One region of the Pseudomonas yamanorum genome, then DNA from elsewhere that is predicted to be linked to it. Evidence: predicted binding sites of a transcription regulator. Region 1 holds the regulator's gene; each other region holds the start of a gene.
The links. The regulator FliA, encoded in region 1, starts transcription of late flagellar genes. The targets are predictions, from matches to a motif close to CTAAAGTTTNNNNNNNNNNNGCCGNTAA.

Region 1 (7,521 bases):
GCCCAGTCGCACCAGGCGGTTACGCACCAGCACCAGTTCGCCGACCATGTTCATGATGTCGTCCAGGCGCGCGGTATCAACCCGCACGGTGGTTTCGGCTTCACTGGCCGGTTGCTTGTCTGCGGCCGGAGCAGCAGCGGCACGCGCGGGTGCCGGGGCCGGTGCAGGTTTGGCAGCCACTGGTGCAGCGGCCTTGGCGGCCACCGGGGCTGGCGTTGTCACCGCAGCGGCAGCTGTAGCAGCCGGTGCAGCAGCGCCGACCACTTCGGTGAACTTGCCCTTGCCGTGCAGTTCATCCAGCAGGGCTTCGAATTCGTGATCGGAGATCAGTCCATCGGCAGCCGGTGCAGCGGCTGCAGTAGCAGCAGGTGCTGCAGGTGCGGCGGCGGTTGCGGCGACTTCCGGCAGTGCATCGGCAGCAAACGAGCCTTTGCCATGCAACTGGTCCAGCAGCGCTTCAAATTCGTCGTCGGTGATTTCGTTGCTGGCAGGCGCCGCGGCTTCCGTAGGCGCTGGCGCTGCGGCCACCGCGTCCGGGGCAAACTGACCCTTGCCGTGCAACTGGTCGAGCAACGACTCGAACTCGGCGTCAGTGATGTCTTCAGTGGTTGGCACCATGGCCGGCGCATTGGCCGCCGGAGCCTCGGCTTCGGCCTTGACGGCGTTCAGCGAGTCCAGCAGTTGTTCAAATTCGCTGTCGGTCACGTCGCCCGCAGGCTCGGCGACAGGCTCAGCCACCGCTTCGACCACCGGCGCGTTGGCCGCAGGTTCCGCCAGGCGCGCCAGGGCGGCCAGCAGTTCCGGAGTGGCGGCCGTGATCGGTGCACGTTCGCGCACTTCACTGAACATGCCGTTGACCGCGTCCAGCGCTTCCAGGATCACGTCCATCAGTTCCGAGTCGACGTGTCGCTCACCCTTGCGCAGGATGTCGAACACGTTCTCGGCGATGTGACAGCACTCCACCAGCTCGTGGAGCTGGAGGAAGCCGGCGCCCCCTTTTACAGTGTGAAAACCGCGAAAAATTGCATTGAGCAGGTTCGCATCATCCGGTCGGCTTTCCAGCTCGACCAGTTGTTCGGACAGTTGCTCTAAAATTTCGCCGGCCTCTACAAGGAAATCCTGAAGGATTTCTTCATCGGCGCCGAAGCTCATGGGTGTGCTCCTTAGAAGCCTAAACTGGACAGCAAATCGTCTACGTCGTCTTGCCCGGATACAACGTCTTCACGTTTATCGGCATGAATCTGCGGACCTTCACCCTTGGCGAGGTGTTTTTGTGGATCTTTTTCAGAAAGGATCGCTTCGCGGTCATGTTCGATGCCGGCAAACCGGTCGACCTGGCCCGCCATCAACACCAGTTTGAGCAGGTTGCTTTCCACCTCGGTGACCAGTTGGGTCACGCGCTTGATCACCTGACCGGTGAGGTCCTGGTAGTCCTGGGCCAGCAGAATGTCATTCAGGTTGCTGGAAACCGTGCGGTTTTCCTGCTCGCTGCGGGACAAAAAGCCCTCGACCCGACGCGCCAGTTCACGAAACTCTTCAGCGCCCACTTCCCGACGCATGAACCGGCCCCAGTCAGTGCTCAGGGCCTTGGCTTCACTGGCCATACCGTTGACCAGAGGCGTGGCGTTTTCCACCAGGTCCATGGTGCGGTTGGCCGCCGCCTCAGTCAGCCTGACCACATAGGACAGGCGTTCGGTGGCATCCGTGATCTGCGAGATTTCTTCGGCCTGGGGCATGTGCGGGTCAATCTGAAAATTGACAATCGCACTGTGCAACTCACGCGTGAGCTTGCCCACTTCCTGGTACAGGCCGCGGTCACGGGTCTGGTTGAGCTCATGGATTAACTGCACCGCGTCACCGAACTGGCCTTTTTCAAGGCTTTCGACAAGTTGGTGAGCATGTTTTTTCAGGGTCGACTCAAAGTCGGCCTGCGATGATTCTTTATGCTCCATAGCTCCCCCGTGGCAGCATCAATGACCGATGCGTTCGAAGATCTTTTCGATCTTCTCTTTCAAGGCCAGTGCAGTGAATGGCTTGACCACGTAGCCGTTAACCCCGGCTTGGGCGGCTTCGATGATCTGTTCACGCTTGGCTTCAGCGGTCACCATCAGCACAGGCAGGCTGCGCAGTTTTTCATCAGCGCGCACGTGGCGCAGCAGATCGATACCGGTCATGCCCGGCATGTTCCAGTCTGTTACCAGAAAGTCGATGCTCCCGCTGTTGAGGATCGGAATCGCCGTAATGCCGTCATCCGCCTCGACCGTGTTAGTGAACCCAAGGTCACGCAACAGGTTTTTTATGATCCGCCGCATCGTTGAGAAGTCATCAACGATGAGGATTTTCATGTTCTTGTCCAATTCGACCTCCAAGCAGTCTTAAACGCGCCCAGCACCTGGGCGCGCCATATCAATCAACAGGCGTTACACAAAAAGGACTACCGGGGGCGCACCACGGGCCAAGCCCGTCCGGGCGCAGAGCCCGGACGGTATCGTTCGCAGTGTCCCCACACTGCCTGTCAGCGCGCTCGCCACTCTCCCAAACGCCCCCGCAAGCGGGCCGCGCACTGGCTGTGTAACTGGCTGACCCGCGATTCGCTGACCCCCAGGACCTCACCGATTTCCTTGAGGTTCAGCTCTTCGTCGTAGTACAGCGCCAACACCAGTCGCTCACGCTCCGGCAAATTGGCAATCGCGTCCGCCAGCGCACGCTGGAAGCGTTCATCTTCCAGATCGCGTGACGGTTCGAGATGAGCACTCGCGCCGTCCTCGTGCAGCCCTTCATGTTCGCCGTCCTGCAAAAGGTCGTCGAAACTGAACAGGCGGCTGCCCAAGGTATCGTTCAAAATCCCGTAATAATCGTCGAGACTCAATTGGAGTTCGGCCGCAACTTCGTGATCTTTAGCGTCGCGACCGGTTTTTGCTTCAATTGAGCGAATTGCGTCACTCACCATCCGCGTGTTGCGGTGTACCGAACGCGGCGCCCAATCACCTTTACGCACTTCATCGAGCATGGCCCCACGGATACGAATCCCCGCGTAGGTCTCGAAACTCGCGCCTTTGCTCGCGTCGTACTTGGTCGACACTTCGAGGAGGCCGATCATCCCCGCCTGGATCAAGTCTTCGACCTGGACACTGGCAGGCAAGCGCGCCAGCAAGTGATAGGCAATGCGCTTGACCAGGGGCGCATAGCGCTCGATCAATTCGACCTGACTGTCACGTGCCGACTTCTTGTAAAGGTTGTAGCCGCTGGCTGTCATAGCACCGGTCCTGCGCTCGTCTGATGCACCAATCGCTCGACGAAAAACTCCAGATGCCCCCGAGGATTGGCGGGCAACGGCCAGGTATCGACCTTCTGGGCAATAGCCTTGAACGCCAATGCGCACTTCGAACGAGGGAACGCTTCATAGACCGCACGCTGCTTTTGCACGGCCTTGCGTACGCACTCGTCGTAAGGAACTGCGCCAACGTATTGTAAGGCGACATCGAGGAAGCGATCTGTGACCTTGGTCAACTTGGCGAACAGATTCCGCCCTTCCTGCGGGCTTTGGGCCATGTTGGCCAGCACGCGGAAGCGGTTCATGCCGTAGTCGCGGTTGAGCAGTTTGATCAGGGCGTAGGCGTCGGTGATCGAGGTGGGTTCATCGCACACCACCAGCAATACTTCCTGGGCTGCGCGCACGAAGCTGACCACGGATTCGCCGATCCCGGCGGCGGTGTCGATCACCAGCACGTCGAGGTTGTCGCCGATGTCACTGAACGCCTGAATCAGGCCGGCATGCTGCGCCGGGCTCAGGTGCACCATGCTCTGGGTGCCGGAAGCGGCCGGCACGATGCGAATCCCGCCGGGGCCTTGCAACAGTACGTCGCGCAGCTCACAGCGGCCTTCGATCACATCGGCCAGGGTATGTTTGGGCGTCAGTCCCAGCAGAACGTCGACGTTCGCCAGGCCCAGGTCAGCATCCAGCAGCATGACGCGACGGCCAAGCTCTGCCAGAGCCAGGGACAAATTCACTGACACGTTAGTTTTCCCGACGCCACCTTTGCCGCCGGTCACCGCGATCACCTGTACGGGATGCATGCTGCCCATTTTATTTCTTTACCTTGTCTTGCTTAGACGCAGGCTACATAAGTTGGCCGCGGGAACTGCTGGCAGGCCATCGATGTAGATACTTTGCAATGTGTTCATATTGCCTCAGCCGACTCGCTTGTTCGGGCTGTGGTAGAGGTCAGCAAACATGTCAGCCATCGCTTCCTCACTCGGTTCTTCCTGCATTTGCACGCTGACAGCCCGGCTGACCAACTGATGACGGCGCGGCAGATGCAAATCATCCGGGATCCGCGGCCCGTCGGTCAGGTAGGCGACCGGTAACTCATGACTGATGGCCAGGCTCAATACTTCGCCCAGGCTTGCCGTTTCATCCAGTTTAGTCAGGATGCAGCCCGCCAGCCCACAGCGCTTGTAGCTGTGGTAGGCGGCCGTCAATACCTGCTTCTGGCTGGTAGTGGCAAGTACCAAATAGTTTCTGGATTTGATCCCGCGCCCGGCCAGGCTTTCCAGCTGCATACGCAGGGCCGGGTCACTGGCTTGCAGGCCGGCGGTGTCGATCAGCACCACGCGCTTGCGCAGCAGCGGGTCGAGGGCGTTGGCCAGGGACTGGCCCGGGTCGACGTGGGTCACCGGCACATTGAGGATGCGGCCCAGGGTCTTGAGTTGCTCCTGGGCGCCAATGCGGTAGCTGTCCATGCTCACCAGCGCGATGTTCTGCGCGCCGTACTTGAGCACATAACGTGCGGCCAGCTTGGCGAGGGTGGTGGTCTTGCCCATGCCGGCAGGGCCGACCATGGCAATCACGCCGCCTTCTTCCAGGGGTTCGATTTCCGGGGTGACGATCATCCGCGCCAAGTGGGCCAGGAGCATGCGCCAGGCCTGGCGAGGTTCTTCAATTTGGGTGGTCAGTTGCAGCAGGTCGCGGGACAACGGGCCGGACAGGCCGATGCGTTGCAGGCGACGCCACAGGTTGGCCTGTTGTGGCTGGCTGCCCTGCAACTGGTTCCAGGCCAGGGAGCCCAACTGCACTTCCAGCAGTTCACGCAGGCCGTTGAGTTCGAAACGCATCGAGTCGAACACCCGCTGGTCTACCGCTGCCGCCGGGGCGGGCGCAGCAGGACGCGGCGGTTCAACAAAAGTCGGCTCTACCAGAGGCTCGGACGCCGTCAGCGGCAACCCGGCAAACAGCTGGCGATTGGTGGATGCGTCGCTGTCGCCACGCATGCTCAGTTCAGCCTGGGCCGAGACAATGCGCGAAGCGGTCTTGCGCAGCTCGTCTTCCAGTTCCATGTTCGGCACACGCGGCGCCAGGGCCGAGGGCTTGTAATCCAGGGCAGCCGTCAGCTCCACACCGCCGGCAATACGACGGTTACCGATAATCGCAGCGTCGGCGCCCAACTCATCACGTACCAGTTTCATGGCCTGACGCATATCGGCGGCGAAAAAACGCTTCACTTGCATATCCCACTACCTCAGCCGTTGGGCCCTACTGTCGCGACGATAGTCACTTGCTTATTGTCAGGAATTTCCTGGTAAGCCAATACATGCAAATTCGGTATAGCCAGGCGTCCAAACCGCGACAACATCGCCCGGACGGGGCCAGCCACCAGCAGGATCACCGGATGGCCTTCCATTTCCTGGCGCTGCGCGGCCTCAATCAACGAACGCTGCAGCTTCTCAGCCATGCTTGGCTCCAGCAACACGCCTTCATCAGCGCCCTGCCCAGCCTTCTGAATACTATTGAGCAATATTTGTTCCAACCTTGGTTCCAAGGTGATCACAGGCAGCTCAGAGTCAAGCCCTACAATGCTTTGGACGATTGCACGCGACAATCCGACGCGCACTGCGGCCACCAAGGCGGCAGTATCTTGACTCTTGGCGGCATTGTTGGCGATAGCTTCGGCAATGCTGCGAATATCCCGCACCGGCACCTGTTCGGCCAACAGCGCCTGCAGCACCTTGAGCAGTTGCGAGGTAGACAGCACGCCCGGCACCAGTTCTTCGGCCAGCTTTGGCGAGGCCTTGGCCAGCAATTGCAAGAGTTGCTGGACTTCTTCGTGGCCGATCAGCTCGTGGGAATGCTTGTACAGAATCTGGTTAAGGTGGGTCGCGACCACCGTGCTGGCGTCGACCACGGTGTAGCCCAACGACTGCGCCTGGCTGCGCTGGCTGATTTCGATCCACACAGCTTCCAGCCCAAAAGCCGGATCTTTGGCGGTAATCCCGTTGAGGCTGCCGAACACCTGGCCCGGGTTGATCGCCAGTTCGCGGTCCGGGTAGATCTCGGCTTCGGCCAGGATCACCCCCATCAGGGTCAAGCGGTAGGCGCTGGGCGCCAGGTCGAGGTTGTCGCGGATGTGCACAGTAGGCATCAAGAAGCCCAGGTCCTGGGACAGCTTCTTGCGCACACCCTTGATCCGCGCCAGCAACTGCCCGCCCTGGTTGCGATCCACCAGGGGAATCAGGCGATAGCCGACTTCCAGGCCGATCATGTCGATCGGGGTCACGTCGTCCCAGCCCAACTCCTTGGTTTCAAGGGCCCGGGCCGGCGATGGCAGCAGTTCCTGCTGACGCGCCACTTCCTGCTGGGCAATCACCTTGATGTTGTTTTGCTTTTTCCAGAACAGGTAGGCACCACCGGCGGCCATGGCAGCCATGCTCAGGAACGAGACGTGAGGCATGCCCGGCACAATACCCATGATGGCCATGATGCCCGCCGCCACGGCCAGCGCCTTGGGCGAGGCAAACATCTGCCGGCTGATCTGCTTGCCCATGTCTTCGGAGCCCGAAGCACGGGTCACCATGATCGCCGCCGCTGTAGATAACAACAGTGATGGCAATTGCGCCACTAAACCGTCACCGATGGTCAGCAAGGCGTAAACCTTGCCGGCGTCGCCGAAGGTCATGCCGTGCTGGAAGATGCCGACCGCCATGCCGCCGATCAGGTTGATAAACAGAATCAACAGGCCGGCGATGGCGTCGCCGCGCACGAATTTGCTGGCACCGTCCATGGAACCGTAGAACTCGGCTTCCTGGGCGACTTCAAGACGACGGGATTTAGCCTGGTTCTGATCGATGAGGCCAGCGTTGAGGTCGGCGTCGATGGCCATCTGCTTGCCGGGCATCGCGTCGAGGGTGAAACGCGCGCTCACCTCGGAAATCCGCCCGGCACCCTTGGTCACTACCACGAAGTTGATGATCATCAAGATCGCAAAAACCACGATACCGACTACGTAGTTACCACCGATCACCACCTCACCGAAGGCCTGGATCACCTTGCCTGCGGCGGCGTGGCCGTCCTGGCCGTGGAGCATCACCACTCGGGTGGAGGCCACGTTAAGCGCCAGCCGCAGCAGCGTGGCGATCAGCAGAATCGTCGGAAACACCGCAAAATCCAGCGGCCGCAGGGCGTACACACACACCAGCAGCACGACCACGGACAGCGCAATGTTGAAAGTGAAGAACACGTCCAGC
Region 2 (7,521 bases), 2.5 Mb from region 1:
GCTGTGGAACAGCATCAGCGTGCTGCCATCGTTCAGGGTGTGCAGCTCGCTCTGATACAGCGAGGCCGCCTGGTCGAGGCAATCACGATAGCGCTCCAGCAACTCGGTCAGGCGTGCCCGCGGCAAGCGGCGCAGCTGGTCCTGTGCACCCAACTGCACGGCCAATACGGCGCTGTGCTGGGGCTGGGTGCTGCGCACAGGAGCCGGCTGCGGCACGGTGGTCGTTGGGGCTGAGTTGTCGCGAAGATCGGCGAATGGGTCTTCTTCGTCCAGTTCGTCTTCTTCGGCCTTGATCACATGACGGGCTGCCGGCTTGAGACCCGCCACCGGTGCGGACTCGTCGAAGCTCGGGTCGCGCAGGTTGCGCACTTCAAACTCGGGCTCGTCGTCTTCGTACTCGGTGTCGTCGAACTCGGGCTCGGGTTCAACCTCGGGCACCACGGGCTCCGGCGCGAAGCTGGTGTGCAACTGGCGGGCGAGGTCGCCGATTTCGTCCTGGCGGTCGGTGGCCGGGGTGTGCTCGTCGATATCCCGCAGCCAGATGCGCAGTTGCATCAGTGGCGTGGAGATATGCCGGCCCAGGCGCAGGCTCAAGGCCAGGGACAGTGCCAGCAGGATCGCACTCAAGATACCCATGCTTTGCAGGCTGATGGTCATCGGCTGCTGGAACTGTTGCATGTCCAGGCTGATGCGCAGTTGGCCGGCCTTCACGTCCTGAAACGTGATATTGCTCTGGTACAGACCCTCGGCTTCACCCAGCAGGCCGTTTTTCGGGCGTTGCCCGGCTTCGGCCATGATCCGGTTGTCCACGCTATAGATAGCGGCGTGGGCCACCAGCGGGTTCTTGGTCAGGTTGTTGAGCAGCACGTTGAGGCTGAGGATGTCGTTGGACACCAACAACTCAGTCGCCGAGGTGGCGGTCTGGGTGGTCAGGCTCTCGCCCAGGGCGTCGGCTTGCTCGTGCATGGCCTGCTTGAACTGCAAACCCATCACGCAGGCGTAGATGACCAGGGCCAGGGCGACCAGGATCACGTTATGGCTGGCAATGCGTAATGCGATCGGTACACGGCGGTGGCGCAGTGCCCGGAAGATCAGCAGGAAGAAGTTATCGGTTTTTACTGGCGTGGGCCGGTTCACTTAAGCTCGGCTCTTTAGTCCGTGAAGTTGACGCGCAGTATAGCGACAGGCCCAAGACCGGCAAAGCGCTGGCTGTGCCCGATGGTCACTGAAAGTGGGTAGAATGCGGTTTTTTTCCAGCTCGGGGGTGCGCTTTGCGCGAAATTGTCCTGATTAACATCACCGGTGAGGACCGTCCGGGTCTCACCGCAGCCATTACCGGTGTTCTGGCCCAGGGTGGTGTGAACATTCTCGACATCGGCCAGGCGGTGATTCACGACACGCTGTCGTTCGGCATCCTGGTGGAAATTCCCAGCACCGAGCAGGCGTCGTCTGTGCTCAAGGACATCCTGTTTACGGCGTATAAGCTGGATCAGCAGGTGCGTTTCACGCCGGTGTCCGAAGAGGATTACCAGAGCTGGGTGGCCGGCCAGGGCAAGAAGCGCCACATCGTGACGCTGTTGACCCGCAAGGTGACGGCGGAGCAATTGCAGCGTGTCAGTTCGATCACGGCTCAGTACGGTTTGAATATCGACCATATTGACCGTCTGTCGGGTCGCATGCCATTGGACACGCCAGCGGACAAGGGCAAGGGCTGCATCGAGTTCTCCGTACGCGGTGAGCCGGCAGATCCTCAGGCCCTGCGTGCCGAATTCCTGAGTGTTGCCCAGGAGCTGAACGTCGATATCGCCTTCCAGGAAGACTCGCTGTTCCGCCGCAATCGCCGCCTGGCGGTGTTCGACATGGACTCGACGCTGATCGAAGCCGAAGTCATCGACGAATTGGCCAAGGCTGCGGGTGTGGGCGAGCAAGTCTCGGAAATCACCGAGCGCGCCATGGCCGGTGAGCTGGATTTCCGTGCCAGCTTCAAGGAGCGCCTGGCGCTGCTCAAGGGCCTGGATGTGAGCGTGCTGGACTCCATCGGCGCCTCCCTGCGCCTGACCGAAGGCGCCGAAACCCTGTTCGCCGAACTCAAGCGCCTGGGCTACAAGACTGCGATCCTGTCGGGCGGCTTCACCTACTTCGCCAAGCAACTGCAAGCCAAGCTGGGTATCGACTACGTGTTCGCCAACGAGCTGGAAGTGGTGGACGGCAAGGTGACGGGCGTGGCGGTGGAGCCGATTGTCGACGCACAGCGTAAGGCTGATCTGCTGCGGGAATTGGCACACAAGGAAGGGTTGCGTCTGGAGCAGACCATTGCGGTCGGCGACGGGGCGAATGACTTGCCGATGCTGGCGATTGCCGGGTTGGGTGTGGCGTTTCGCGCCAAGCCTCTGGTCAAGCAATCGGCCAAGCAGGCGATTTCGACCCTGGGGCTCGATGGGGTGTTGTACCTGCTGGGCTTCCGCGACCGCGACGGTCAGCTCTGAAGATCGTTCCCACGCTCTGCGTGGGAACGCCGCCCTGGACGCTCCGCGTCCGATTTTGAGGTTGGGACGCGGAGCGTCCCGGGATGCATTCCCACGCGGAGCGTGGGAATGATCGCTAGGTCAGGCTTTCGGCAAACCCATGCCCTGGCCCATCTGCACCGGCGTTCCCGCCTGCAGTTCTTCCGACCAGTTCACCTGGTTCGGCCCAAACAGCACGATCGCCGTCGAACCCAGCTTGAAGCGTCCCAGCTCCGCGCCTTTTTCCAGGTGGATCGGCCCGCGGGCAGCCTCGTCGTAACGGAAGGTTTTCAGCTCGCGCTTCGGCGGCGTAACCAAGCCGGCCCATACCGTCTCGATCGACGCTACGATCATCGCGCCCACCAGCACCACGGCCATCGGGCCGCGTTCGGTGTCGAAAATGCAGGCAACACGCTCGTTACGTGCAAACAGCTCCGGCACGTTTTCGGCGGTGGTCTGGTTTACCGAGAAGATGCGGCCGGGGATGTAGACCATCTCCCGCAGGGTACCGGCCAGTGGCATGTGCACCCGGTGGTAGTCCTTCGGCGACAGGTAGACCGTGGCGAAATCACCGCCCATGAACGGCGCAGCCACGGCCGAATCGCCACCGAGCAATTCCAGCACACTGAAGCTGTGGCCCTTGGCTTGGAACACCCGGCCATGTTCAATCGGGCCCAACTGGCTGACAGCACCGTCGGCCGGGCTCAGCACCGCGCCTGGCGTTTGATCCAGCGGGCGGGCACCGTCTTTCAGGGCGCGGGTGAAGAAGGCGTTGAAGTGCTCGTAAGCGGTCACGTCTTCAACCAGGGCCTGGGACATGTCCACTTGATAGCGCTTGGCGAACCAGGTGGTGAACGCATTCTTGAACCAGCGCACGCGGCATTCGGCAATGCAGCCGGCCAGACGCGACAGCAGGTGGTGGGGCAGCAAGTACTGGCTGAGGATGAACAACTGCTTTTTCATTAACTGTCCTTAAACCTTAAATCTCAACGGGGGTGTCGGGGTGGTTGCCCCATTCGCCCCAGGAACCGGCATAACCTTTGACTCGCGGATAACCGAGCGCCTTGGCCACCAGGTAGGTGAAGCCAGAACGGTGGTGAGTCTGGCAGTGGGTGATGATTTCTTTGTCGCGGGTCAGCCCGAGGTCTTCGAGGATCTGCGGCATGTCGCGGCGGATGCGCAGCTGGCGCGCCTTGTCCATGCCGGCGGTCCATTCGAAGTTCACCGCGCCCGGGATGTGTCCGCCCTTGGCCGCGAGGACTTTCTCCCCGGAGTATTCCAGCGGGCCGCGGGCATCCCAGATGCCCAGGTCGGCAGCGCCGAGGCGGCTTTGCAGGTACTCGCGGGTGGCGGTGGGTTCTTCATGCAACGTCAGGCTGACCGGGCCGCCGGCGCTGGCCGGTACCTCGGTGGACAGCGGGTATTTTTCATCCAGCCACGCCAGCAGGCCGCCGTCGAGGTAGTGGTATTTCTTGTGGCCGATGACGTCGAGCATCCAGATGAATCGCCCGGCCCAGCCACCGCCTTCGTCGTCGTACACCACGTAGGTGGCATCCGGGGTGTGGCCCAGTTCACCGAACAGTTTTTCAAGATCAGCCTTGCCTGGCAGCAGGCCCGGCGCCGGTGGCTGGCCCAGTTGGGTGCGCTTGGGGTCGACAAAGCGTGCGCCGGGGATATGCCCTTCGGCGTAACGCGCGGCGCTGGTGAGGTCCACCAGGATCAGGTGTTCGGCATCAAGGCGACCGAGCAGGTCACTGGGCTCGATGACCAGCGGCAAGCCAGAGAAGTCAGGCATGTGAGGTCTCCTGGGCATAAAAGTTGGGCGCTAAAGGAGGGCGATTGTAGCGCAAGCTTCAGGCGCTGCGGTTGGTAAAGCTGTGCAGGGCCTTTTCGATGCATTGGGCGGTTTTGCCGAAGGCTTGCACGGTGGTTTCCGAGAACGGCCCGCCACCCTGGTCGGCCACCATCAGCATCACCACCCGGCCATTGCAGCTCAGGGAGCGCAGCAGCAGGTGTTCGCCTTTGAACAGGCGGCGCAGTTCCGGCGGCAAGAGTGCCGAGAACTGGGCGTGATTTTCAGGGTTGAGGCGCACCTGGGCGGACTTGGCCAGCAGGCGTTGCAGCAGGGTGCTGTGTGTCGCGTCGAGGCTCAGGTGGTCGGCGTCCTTGGGCAGGCCGTCGACTTGATGCACGCGCAAGGTGCTCAGGGTTTTGTCCGCCATCAGCAGCATCACCCGTTGCATGCCGCAGGCCACCAGGGCCTCCTTGGCGCAGGTGGTCAGGTGCATGGCGTTGGCAAAGCGGCTCGGCTCCACCAGCAATTCGGTGCAGCGCTTGCGCCAGATCGCCAGGGATTCGGCGGTGGGCGGCGGTGCCGGCAGCAAGCCGTGGTGAACACGCTGCACATCCCAGGGCCAGATCAGCGACAGCGCCGGGTGCCAAAGATCGCGCATCAGGGTAGTGCGGGCGCTGATCGCTGCGTGTTGGTGAGACTGCTGCTGCACTTCGGCCAACGGTTGCTGTAGATAAAGCGCAGTGAGGTATTGCCAGCGTTGGGTGTGCGGGCAGGTCCACGACTCCTGTGCCGCCAACGCCAGGCCGTTGGCCAACAGCACGGTGTTGGCCGGCTGGTTCAGCCAGCGGCGCAGGTTCGGGTCGGCATCCAGCAACTGCTGTTGGCGCAACGGCTCGTCTTCGCGGGCAATGCGCAGCGCCTTGGCCAGCAACCGCTGTTCCGTCAGCAGCAACGTATAACCCTGGGACACCCAGATCGGCAGGCGCCAGGCTTCGGTCAACCCCAGGCACAGGTCCAGCAGGCGCACGCCGAACAGTTCCTGTTCGACTATGCGGGCCGATTCACCCTTGTGGATCACCCGCAGTTCCCATGCTTCCAGCAGTTTGGGATAGGCAATCGCCATCGGCCACAGCGGCGAAAGGAGCAGCAGGCTGCCCCAATGAATGTCTTGCCACAGGCGCGCCAGGCGGCTGGCGAACAGGCCGCTGGCTTGTTGCGAGGCGTGCTGGCTGATCATCTGCAATTGGCGCAGGGCCACGGGGATTTCATTCAGCGGCACGGAAGGCAGGCGCCGCAGCAGTTCTTCGGTGCGCTTGAGGCCGAGGCGATTGATCGCCACTTCGAGGTTTTCTGCGGGCTCCGCGAGGCTGCCGTGGGCCTGGTTGTTGGCCTCGCGCATCACGCTGAGCACCAGCGCGGGGCTGTTCTGCATCAACTCTGCAATATCGCGCAACGAACTGCGGTTGTCGCCGATGGCCTTGCAGACCCGGTCGTGACTCGCCTGTGGAACAGGCAAGAGCACATCGTCCAGACGCTTTATCCAAGCGGCCAGGGTCGTGGGTTTTTGAGTTGGGACTGTCGTTTCATTTGCCATGATTGGGGCGCGATCATCACTTACGGTCAACACGCCCGGGACGGGCCGAACTGGTTTTTCGCCATAACGGGCTATAGTCTGGCGCAGATTTGCCGATAAGTAGAACAAGAGTTTTCAACTCTGGCGAATATGACCCTGAACCCGACGGCGCAAGTACTCATCCCCTATGGCTAAAATTATCGGCATCATCGTCGTCATCGCGAGCGTGCTCGGCGGATACGTCCTTTCCCACGGCAAGATTGCGGCGCTGATCCAGCCCTTCGAAGTGCTGATTATCGGTGGTGCGGCGTTCGGCGCATTCCTGCAGGCCAACCCTGGCTACATGACCATGCACGTGATCAAGAAGTCGCTGGGCATGTTCAGCTCGCGCTTCTCCCACACCTTCTACCTGGAAGTGCTGGGGCTGATCTACGAGATCCTCAACAAGAGCCGCCGCGAAGGCATGATGGCCATTGAAGGTGACATCGAGGACGCCGCGGCGAGCCCGATTTTTGCCAAGTACCCGGCAGTGCTCAAAGACGAGCGCATGACCGCCTACATCTGCGATTACCTGCGCATCATGTCGTCCGGCAACATGGCGCCACATGAGCTGGAAGGCCTGTTCGACATGGAACTGTTCAGCCTCAAGGAAGAGCTGGAGCACCCATCCCACGCCGTGACCGGCATCGCCGACGGCATGCCCGGTTTCGGTATTGTTGCTGCGGTGCTCGGGATCGTGGTCACCATGGCCTCCCTCGGTGAAGGCGACCAGAAAGCCATCGGCATGCACGTAGGTGCGGCACTTGTGGGTACCTTCTTCGGTATTCTCGCGGCCTACGGCTTCTTCGGCCCGCTGGCCACGTCCCTGGCCCACGATGCCAAGGAAGAAGTGAATCTGTACGAAGCCATCAAGGCGTGCCTGGTGGCATCGGCTTCCGGCATGCCGCCATCGCTGGCGGTAGAGTTCGGGCGCAAGGTGCTGTATCCGAAGCACCGTCCAAGCTTCGCTGAGCTCGAACAAGCGGTTCGCGGTCGCTAAGCCATGGAAAACAACCAGCCGATCATCATCAAGCGCGTCAAGCGCTTCGCTGCGGGGCACCATGGCGGCGCCTGGAAAATTGCCTTCGCCGACTTTGCGACGGCGATGATGGCGTTCTTCCTGGTGCTGTGGCTGATGTCCACCGCCACGCCGGAACAGAAGATCGCCATCGCCGGGTACTTCAAGGACCCCATCGGTTTCTCCGAGAGTGGCACGCCTTTTGTGATCGACCTCGGTGGTTCGCCGCAACTGGCGCCCGAGCGCACCATCAACCCGGAAATCAAGACCGACTCGCCTCAGGAAAAAATCCCGATCGAGCGCGATACCGTCGAGAGCATGGCCGAACAGGTCGAGCAGGAGCGCCTGGAATTGCTGCTGCAAGAGCTGCAAACCAAGGTTGAGGAAAACCCGCAACTGCTGAAGTTCAAGGATCAGATTTCCTTCGAGATCACGCCCGATGGCTTGCGCATCCAGATCACGGACGCCGCCAACCGGCCGATGTTCGACTCTGGCAGCGCGCGGTTGAAGCCGTACTTTGAAGACATCCTGCTGGCCATGGCCGACACCATCAAGGCCGTGCCGAACAAGATCAGCATCAGCGGCCACACCG
Region 3 (7,521 bases), 2.0 Mb from region 1:
CTGTTGACCGCGACTTGCTTGGGCAGGTCGACCAGACGGATGTCGTCGCCGATCTGAAACTCCAGGCCATAACGTTTGCCGCTGGTGCTGGAGAAATACTCCACCACTTGATGGCCGCCCAACTCATCCAGCGTCGATGGCACGCCGAACTGCTGCAAGTACCCGGGACTGGCGCAGGTCACCTGATCCATCAATGCCAGCGGCCGGGCCACCAGTGACTCGTCCAGCGCCAGGCCGCCGCGCAACACGCAGTCCACGCCTTCACGGATCAGGTCCACCGGGCGGTCGTTGAGGCCGATTTCCAGATCAATCTGCGGGTAACGCGTGGTGAACTCGGGCATTGCCGGAATCACCAGGAACCGCCCGATCCCGGAGGGCATATCAATACGCAACGTGCCGCGCGGGTTGCGGCGGCTGGTGGAGAACACCGCCTCGGTTTCCTCAAGGTCCGCCAACAGGCTCACGCAACGCTGGTAGTAGGCGGCACCGTCCAGGGTCGGGCTGACCTGGCGCGTGGTGCGCTGCAACAGTTGCACCCCAAGGTGCGTCTCCAGTTGCTTGATCAGGATGGTCACCGAAGCGCGCGGCAGTTGCAGGCTGTCGGCCGCCCTGGCAAACCCGCCCAGTTCGACAATCCGCACGAACACTCGCATCGCATTAAAACGGTCCACGGGCCGACATCCTTCAGGGATTATTTAGAATTTCATAATAGTGATAGTGGTTTTAGCCGGTTTATCCCGCTTTTGTCGAGGGCAACAATGGAGCCCTTCCCACACAGGAGCTGGACCCATGCACACACGTCAACTCGGTAAAAACGGTCCCCAGGTGTCCGCCATCGGCCTCGGCTGCATGGGCATGACCGATTTCTATACCACCGGCACCGACACCGCCGAAGCCATCGCCACTCTGCACCGCGCCCTGGAACTGGGGATCAACCTGCTGGACACCGCCGACATGTACGGCCCTCATACCAACGAAGAACTGATTGGCAAAGCCATCGCCGGCAAGCGCGACCAGGTCTTTCTCGCCAGCAAGTTCGGCATCGTGCGTGACCCGGCGAACCCGGCGTTGCGTGGAGTAAATGGCCGTCCGGAGTACATTCGCAACGCCATCGACGGCACCCTGAAACGCCTCGGCGTGGAAACCCTGGACCTCTACTACCAGCACCGCATCGACCCTGACGTGGCGATTGAAGAAACCGTCGGCGCCATGGCCGAACTGGTCAAGCAAGGCAAGGTGCGTTACCTGGGCCTGAGTGAAGCGTCGGCGGCCACCCTCCAACGCGCTCACAAAGTACATCCCATCAGCGCCCTGCAAAGCGAATATTCGCTGTGGAGCCGCGACCAGGAAGACAACGGTTGCCTCGCGGCCTGCCAACGCCTGGGGATCACATTTGTGCCTTACAGCCCACTGGGTCGTGGCTTCCTGACCGGCGCGCTGAAAAGCCCGGATGATTTTGCGGCGGATGATTACCGCCGCTTCAGCCCGCGTTTCCAGGGCGAGAACTTTGCGAAGAACCTTCTGCTGGTGGACCAGGTACAAGCCCTGGCTGCCGACAAGGGCGTGACGGCCGGGCAACTGGCGTTGGCCTGGGTGCTGGCGCAAGGGGATTACCTGATCCCGATCCCGGGGACCAAGCAACGCAAGTATCTGGAAGAGAACGTCGCGGCATTGGAGGTCAAGCTGAGCCCGGCCGAGTTGGCGGCGCTGGAGGCGATCTTCCCGGCCAATGCAACGGCAGGGCTGCGTTACCCGGAAGCGGTTATGCAGATGCTGGACAAATAATCCTGCCACTCTGGACCGGGGCTGGCTCGCCAGCTCCGCGCCTTAAATCCCTGCCCTGGGTTTTCTTGCACGATAGTACCTAAAGCTCGCCCTTCCCAAGCCGATAGCCCTTCGAAGCTCTAACAAAGCCGCGTCGCACAATAAACGCTTCGTAAGGACGACCCCATGCCCTCATTGCGCTCTATCCAAACTCGCTACACCCTGTTTCTGGTGCTGTTCGTCCTGTTGTTATTCGTATTGACGGTCGTGGGCATCGGACAGTTGGTGGCCCCCAAGCTGCGCCACACCGAAGAACAGGTGGCCCTCAATCGCATTGCCGAAGTGGCCGAGCAGATCCAGGGCGAACTGAACAAGGTCCAGGCCCAGCAACGCAGCATCACCCAAACCATCCCGCTGCTGGACAGCGACGCCATCGACAAGGTGCTGCCCGGCCTGGTGGACCAGTACGGCGAATTGAAAGTATTTGGCGGCGGCATCTGGCCCCTGCCCAACCAACGCACCCCGGGACGCAACAAGCACAGTACCTTCTGGCACCGCGATGCCTCGGGCAAGCTGGCGGTCAATACGTTCTGGAACAGCGACGCGGCCCCCAACTACTACGACCAGAGCTGGTACAAAGGCGGCCTCGCGTCGCCGCGCGGCCAATGTGCCTGGGCCGCGGCCTACAAGGATGACGCCAGTCAGGAACCGCGCACCAACTGTGCCATGGCCATCCAGCGCGACGGCGCGGCTTACGGCGTCGCCACCATCGACGTGACCCTGGGCTTCTTCAACGACCTGGTGGCCAGCAAGGAAAAAGACCTTGGCGCGCAAATGCTGATCGTCGAAGGCGACGGCAAGATCATCAGCAACAGCACGCGCATCAGCGGCCCGGTGGTGTTGAAAAATATCAGCGAACTGGCCGGCACCTCGGCGTTTGCCGCCCAGGTCAGCGCCGGCCTGGCCCATCGCGACCAATCCCTGCAGCGCAGTGAGTTCGACAACCAGGGCGTGGCCAGCACCTTCTTCATGCGCCCGATCGAGGGCACCCCGTGGTTCCTGGCGACTGCGCTGCCGACTTCGCTGATCACCGCCCAACGTGATGATGTGCTGGGCACCCTGGCGATGCTGCAAATCCCGATGATTCTGCTGCTGGTGCTGTTGCAGGTGTACGCCATCCGCCAGCTGGTACACCGGATGACTGCGCTGAAAACCAATATCGACGCGCTGTCCAACGGCGACGCCGACCTGACCCGGCGCATCACCATCCGCGCCGAGGACGAACTGGGCGCGATTGGCCATTCGGTGAATCGCTTTATCGTCTACCTGCAAAACATGATCGGCGAAGTGACCCTGGCCACCGGCGCCATGTCGTCGAGCCTGGCGCAGTTGCAGCAGACCTCGGCCCAGACCAACCAGATCCTGGTGCGCCATGCCTCGGAAACCGACCAGACCGTCACCGCCATCACCGAAATGAGCTCCACCGCCGATACCGTGGCCGAGAACGCCGCCGAAACTGCGGCGTTCACCCAGCGCGCCAACGAACATGCCGACCGTTCGCGGGTGGTGGTCGGGGAAGCGTCCCGCAGTGTCAGCGCGTTGATCGGCGAAGTCTCCAGCGCCACCCACACCGTGGAAAATATGCGCCAAGATGCCGCGCGCATCACCGAAACCCTCGGCGTGATCGGCGCCATCGCCGGCCAGACCAACCTGCTGGCACTCAATGCGGCCATCGAAGCCGCCCGGGCTGGCGAACAGGGCCGGGGGTTTGCGGTGGTAGCCGACGAAGTCCGCGCCCTCGCCGCCCGTACCCAGGCCAGTACCTCGCAGATCAACGAAATGCTCGCTCGCCTGACTACCGGGGTGAGTTCTTCGGTGACCGCCATGGAAGCCACCCAGGCCAGCTGCCAGTCTGCGGCCGACGCCACGGCCCGGGTGAACACGGGGCTGGACGAGATGGCCGGCTCCGTCAGCCATATCAACAACCTCAGTACCCAGATCGCTACTGCGGCTGAACAGCAAAGCGCGGTGACCGAGGAAATCAACCGCAGCATGGTGCACATCCGCCATATGGTCGAGGAACTGGTGCAAAGCGGCCACGCCACGGAACACAACACCCAGAGCCTGCTGGATGCCAATGGCCGGGTTATTGCATTGATGGGACGCTTCAAGGTGCGTTAAAAAAATAGCCTGAAAGCTCCCGTGCAATGCGCGGGAGCCCGACTATTCTGACAGTTCGCTCCGCCACACAGGAGGTGTGTCATGCACGCAGTTGAGCACCCGATCCGTCTGGAGCGGATCAGTCAGGAACGCTATATCCAGGCCCCTATCGAAACCGTTTACGACTATGTCACCCAACCGGATCGCTGGCATGAATGGCATCCGACATCCCTGGGCGCCGACACCGGCACCACGGGCTCATTGCCCACTGGCCACCGTTTTACCGAGACCATCGACCTGCTGGGTGTGCAGGTACCCATGAGCTATCGCGTGCAGATTGCGCTGCGACCGCGGGAATTCAAGACTGCCTTTACTTCGCTGGCGGTCGACGGATGCATCCATTATTTCTTGCAGGCCCAAGGCAGTGGCACCTTGTTTACCCGGATCCTCACCTATGAAACCGAACTGCAACTGACCACCCTGCATGCGCGCATGATTGCGCTTTCCAACCAGGCCCTTGACCAACTCAAGCAGCGCCTGGAATCCCCGTCTACCTGACAAATCCGTCATCTCCCTCTCAGCTTTCCGACAGCACCAGGCGGTTATTCTGGTGCTGTCGGTGCTTCGTAAAACTTCGTAACACTCCGCAAGAAACCTTTTGTAAAAAGCAGGGAGAATGCCCGGCTGTTGCCCTTTATCTGACGAGATGACGATGAAAACCACCTTGCGACTGGCCGCGCTGTCGGCCCTGCTCATGAGTACCCTGGCCCAAGCCGCCGAGCTGATCCCGATTGATGTGCACCGCGATGCCAATTGCGGTTGCTGCAAGAAGTGGATTGCCCACCTGGAAAGCAACGGGTTCAAGGTCAATGACCATGTGGAAGCTAACATGAGCGAGGTCAAGCAACGCCTGGGCGTGGCACCGCGCCTTGCGTCGTGCCATACCGGCGTGATCGACGGCAAATTCGTCGAAGGCCATGTGCCTGCCGATCAGGTACTGGCCCTGCGCAAGCGCGACGACTTGCTGGGCATTGCTGCACCGGGCATGCCGTTGGGCTCGCCGGGCATGGAAATGGACGGCAGCAGCGATGCCTACCAGGTCATCGGCCTGACTCGCGATGGCAAAGACGTGGTAGTGGCTGACTATCCGGCACGCTGATTGATGCTTGCCGGTTACCTGGGACTGTTTTTCGCCGCCTTCGGCGCCGCCACGCTGTTGCCGATGCAGTCAGAGGCGGTGCTGGTGGGGCTGTTGATCAGCGGGCACTACAGCCTGTGGCTGCTGCTCGGCGTTGCAACGGTTGGCAACGTATTGGGCTCAGTGGTGAATTGGCTGCTGGGCCGCTCGGTGGAGCGGTTCAAGGAGCGGCGCTGGTTTCCGGTGAGTCCGAAGCATCTGGAAAAGGCCCGTACCCACTATCAACGCTGGGGCCATTGGTCATTGCTGCTCAGTTGGGTGCCCATCATTGGTGACCCCCTGACCCTGGTGGCCGGGGTCATGCGCGAGCCGTTCTGGCGTTTCCTGCTGCTGGTGACCCTCGCCAAAGGGGCGCGCTACGGGGTATTGGCCATGCTCACCCTGCACTGGATTTAATCTCCCGTTAATCCCCTCGCCACAGCATCCGGGCACTGTTCCCGGAGCCTGTACCCATGTCCAAAATCCGCTCACTCTGCGTCGCCAGCCTGCTGCTCGGCAGCGCACTTCCCGCTTTTGCCGCCACCGAGGGCCCGACCTACGGACCCGAACTGCAAGGTTTCAAATACCCTTACCCGGTGGAACACTTCACCTTCCAGTCCCAGGGTAAATCCCTGCAGATGGGCTACATGGATGTGCCGGCCAAAGGCAAGGCCAACGGGCGCAGCATCGTGCTGATGCACGGCAAGAACTTCTGTGGCGCCACCTGGGAAGAGTCGATCAAGACGCTGAGCGACGCCGGCTACCGGGTGATCGCTCCCGACCAGATCGGTTTCTGCACCTCCAGCAAGCCGGACAATTACCAGTACAGCTTCCAGCAACTGGCGATCAATACCCACCAACTCCTGGAAAAACTCGGCATTCAGAAGGCCACCCTCCTCGGCCATTCCACCGGCGGCATGCTTGCGACGCGCTACGCCCTGCTCTATCCGCAGCAAACCGAACAGCTGGCACTGGTGAACCCTATCGGCCTGGAAGACTGGAAAGCCATTGGCGTGCCCTATCGCAGTGTTGACCAATGGTACGAGCGCGAGTTGAAACTGACCGCCGACGGCATCCGCCAGTACGAACTCGACACCTACTATGTTGGCCGCTGGAAGCCTGAATACGACCGCTGGGTCGATATGCTCGCCGGCATGAATAAAGGGCCCGGCCACACCCAGGTAGCATGGAACTCGGCGCTGATTTACGACATGATCTTCACCCAGCCGGTGTACTACGAGTTCAAGGACCTGCAGATGCCCACCCTGTTGCTGATCGGCACTTCCGACAATACCGCCATTGGCAAAGACCTGGCGCCACCGGCGGTCAAGGCGAAGATCGGCAACTATGCGGTGTTGGGCAAACAAGTGGCCAAGCTGATTCCCCACGCCACCCTGGTGGAATTCCCGGGCCTGGGCCACGCACCGCAAATGGAAGAACCGGCACAGTTTCACAAGGCGCTGTTGCAAGGGCTGAACGCCCTTTAATCCAACCTTTTCGAGGCACGCGTGCATGTCGGTACAGATCGCAGTGATTGATGATTGGCAGAATGTGGCCAGTGGCGTAGTGGACTGGTCAGTCCTGGCGTCGGTCGGCCAGGTGCACTTCCTCCACGACTACCCGGCGGACACTGCCACGCTGATCGAACGCTTGCAGGGCTTCGAGGTGATTTGCGTGATGCGCGAGCGCACCACTTTCGATCAGGCCCTCCTGCAAGGTTTGCCCAAGCTGAAGTTGCTGGTGACCGGCGGCATGCGCAACGCCGCCATCGACATCCCCGCAGCCAAGGCCTTGGGCATTCAAGTCTGCGGCACCGACAGTTACAAGCATGCCGCCCCGGAACTGACCTGGGCGCTGATCATGGCCTCCACCCGCAACCTGCTGGCCGAAGCCAACTCCCTGCGCGCCGGGGGTTGGCAGGTGGGCCTGGGCGGCGACCTGCACGGCAAGACCCTGGGGATTCTCGGACTGGGCAGCATTGGCCAGAAGGTCGCCAAATTTGGCCAGGCCTTCGGCATGCGTGTGATTGCCTGGAGCGAGAACCTCACGCCGGAACGCGCCGCCGAATCCGACGTGACCTGGGTCAGCAAGCGCGAACTGTTCGAGCAAGCGGATGTGTTGTCGATTCACCTGGTACTCAGCGACCGCAGCCGCGGGCTGGTAGACGCCGAGGCGTTGGGCTGGATGAAACCTACAGCGCATCTGGTGAACACCGCCCGCGGGCCGATTGTCGATGAAGCGGCTTTGATCGATGCGCTGGCCAGTGGCCGCCTGGCAGGCGCGGCACTGGACGTGTACGCCCAGGAGCCGCTGCCGGCCGAACACCCGTTCCGCCGTTTGCCCAACGTCTTGGCCACGCCTCATGTGGGGTACGTCAGCGAGCAGAACTACCGCCAGTTCTACCAGCAGATGATCGAAGA

Region 2: the regulator FliA is predicted to act here: its motif matches at 5,965-5,992, upstream of motA (flagellar motor stator protein MotA).
Region 3: the regulator FliA is predicted to act here: its motif matches at 1,865-1,892, upstream of BLU46_RS01220 (methyl-accepting chemotaxis protein).

Annotation. Positions count from the first base shown of each region.
Region 1 is NZ_LT629793.1:5,330,812-5,338,332, reverse strand. Features, by position in the region: gene BLU46_RS25210 (chemotaxis protein CheA) at 1-1,152, opposite strand, end outside; gene BLU46_RS25205 (protein phosphatase CheZ) at 1,164-1,952, opposite strand; gene BLU46_RS25200 (chemotaxis response regulator CheY) at 1,971-2,345, opposite strand; gene fliA (RNA polymerase sigma factor FliA) at 2,516-3,256, opposite strand; gene fleN (flagellar synthesis regulator FleN) at 3,253-4,086, opposite strand; gene flhF (flagellar biosynthesis protein FlhF) at 4,192-5,508, opposite strand; gene flhA (flagellar biosynthesis protein FlhA) at 5,520-7,521, opposite strand, start outside.
Region 2 is NZ_LT629793.1:2,842,880-2,850,400, reverse strand. Features, by position in the region: gene BLU46_RS13585 (AhpA/YtjB family protein) at 1-1,137, opposite strand, end outside; gene serB (phosphoserine phosphatase SerB) at 1,272-2,486, shown strand; gene asd (archaetidylserine decarboxylase) at 2,607-3,467, opposite strand; gene rhdA (thiosulfate sulfurtransferase) at 3,484-4,299, opposite strand; gene BLU46_RS13565 (HDOD domain-containing protein) at 4,358-5,893, opposite strand; gene motA (flagellar motor stator protein MotA) at 6,060-6,911, shown strand; gene motB (flagellar motor protein MotB) at 6,915-7,521, shown strand, end outside.
Region 3 is NZ_LT629793.1:238,403-245,923, forward strand. Features, by position in the region: gene BLU46_RS01210 (LysR family transcriptional regulator) at 1-671, opposite strand, end outside; gene BLU46_RS01215 (aldo/keto reductase) at 790-1,785, shown strand; gene BLU46_RS01220 (methyl-accepting chemotaxis protein) at 1,951-3,945, shown strand; gene BLU46_RS01225 (SRPBCC family protein) at 4,027-4,482, shown strand; gene BLU46_RS01230 (DUF411 domain-containing protein) at 4,637-5,083, shown strand; gene BLU46_RS01235 (YqaA family protein) at 5,087-5,518, shown strand; gene BLU46_RS01240 (alpha/beta hydrolase) at 5,575-6,588, shown strand; gene BLU46_RS01245 (D-2-hydroxyacid dehydrogenase family protein) at 6,614-7,521, shown strand, end outside.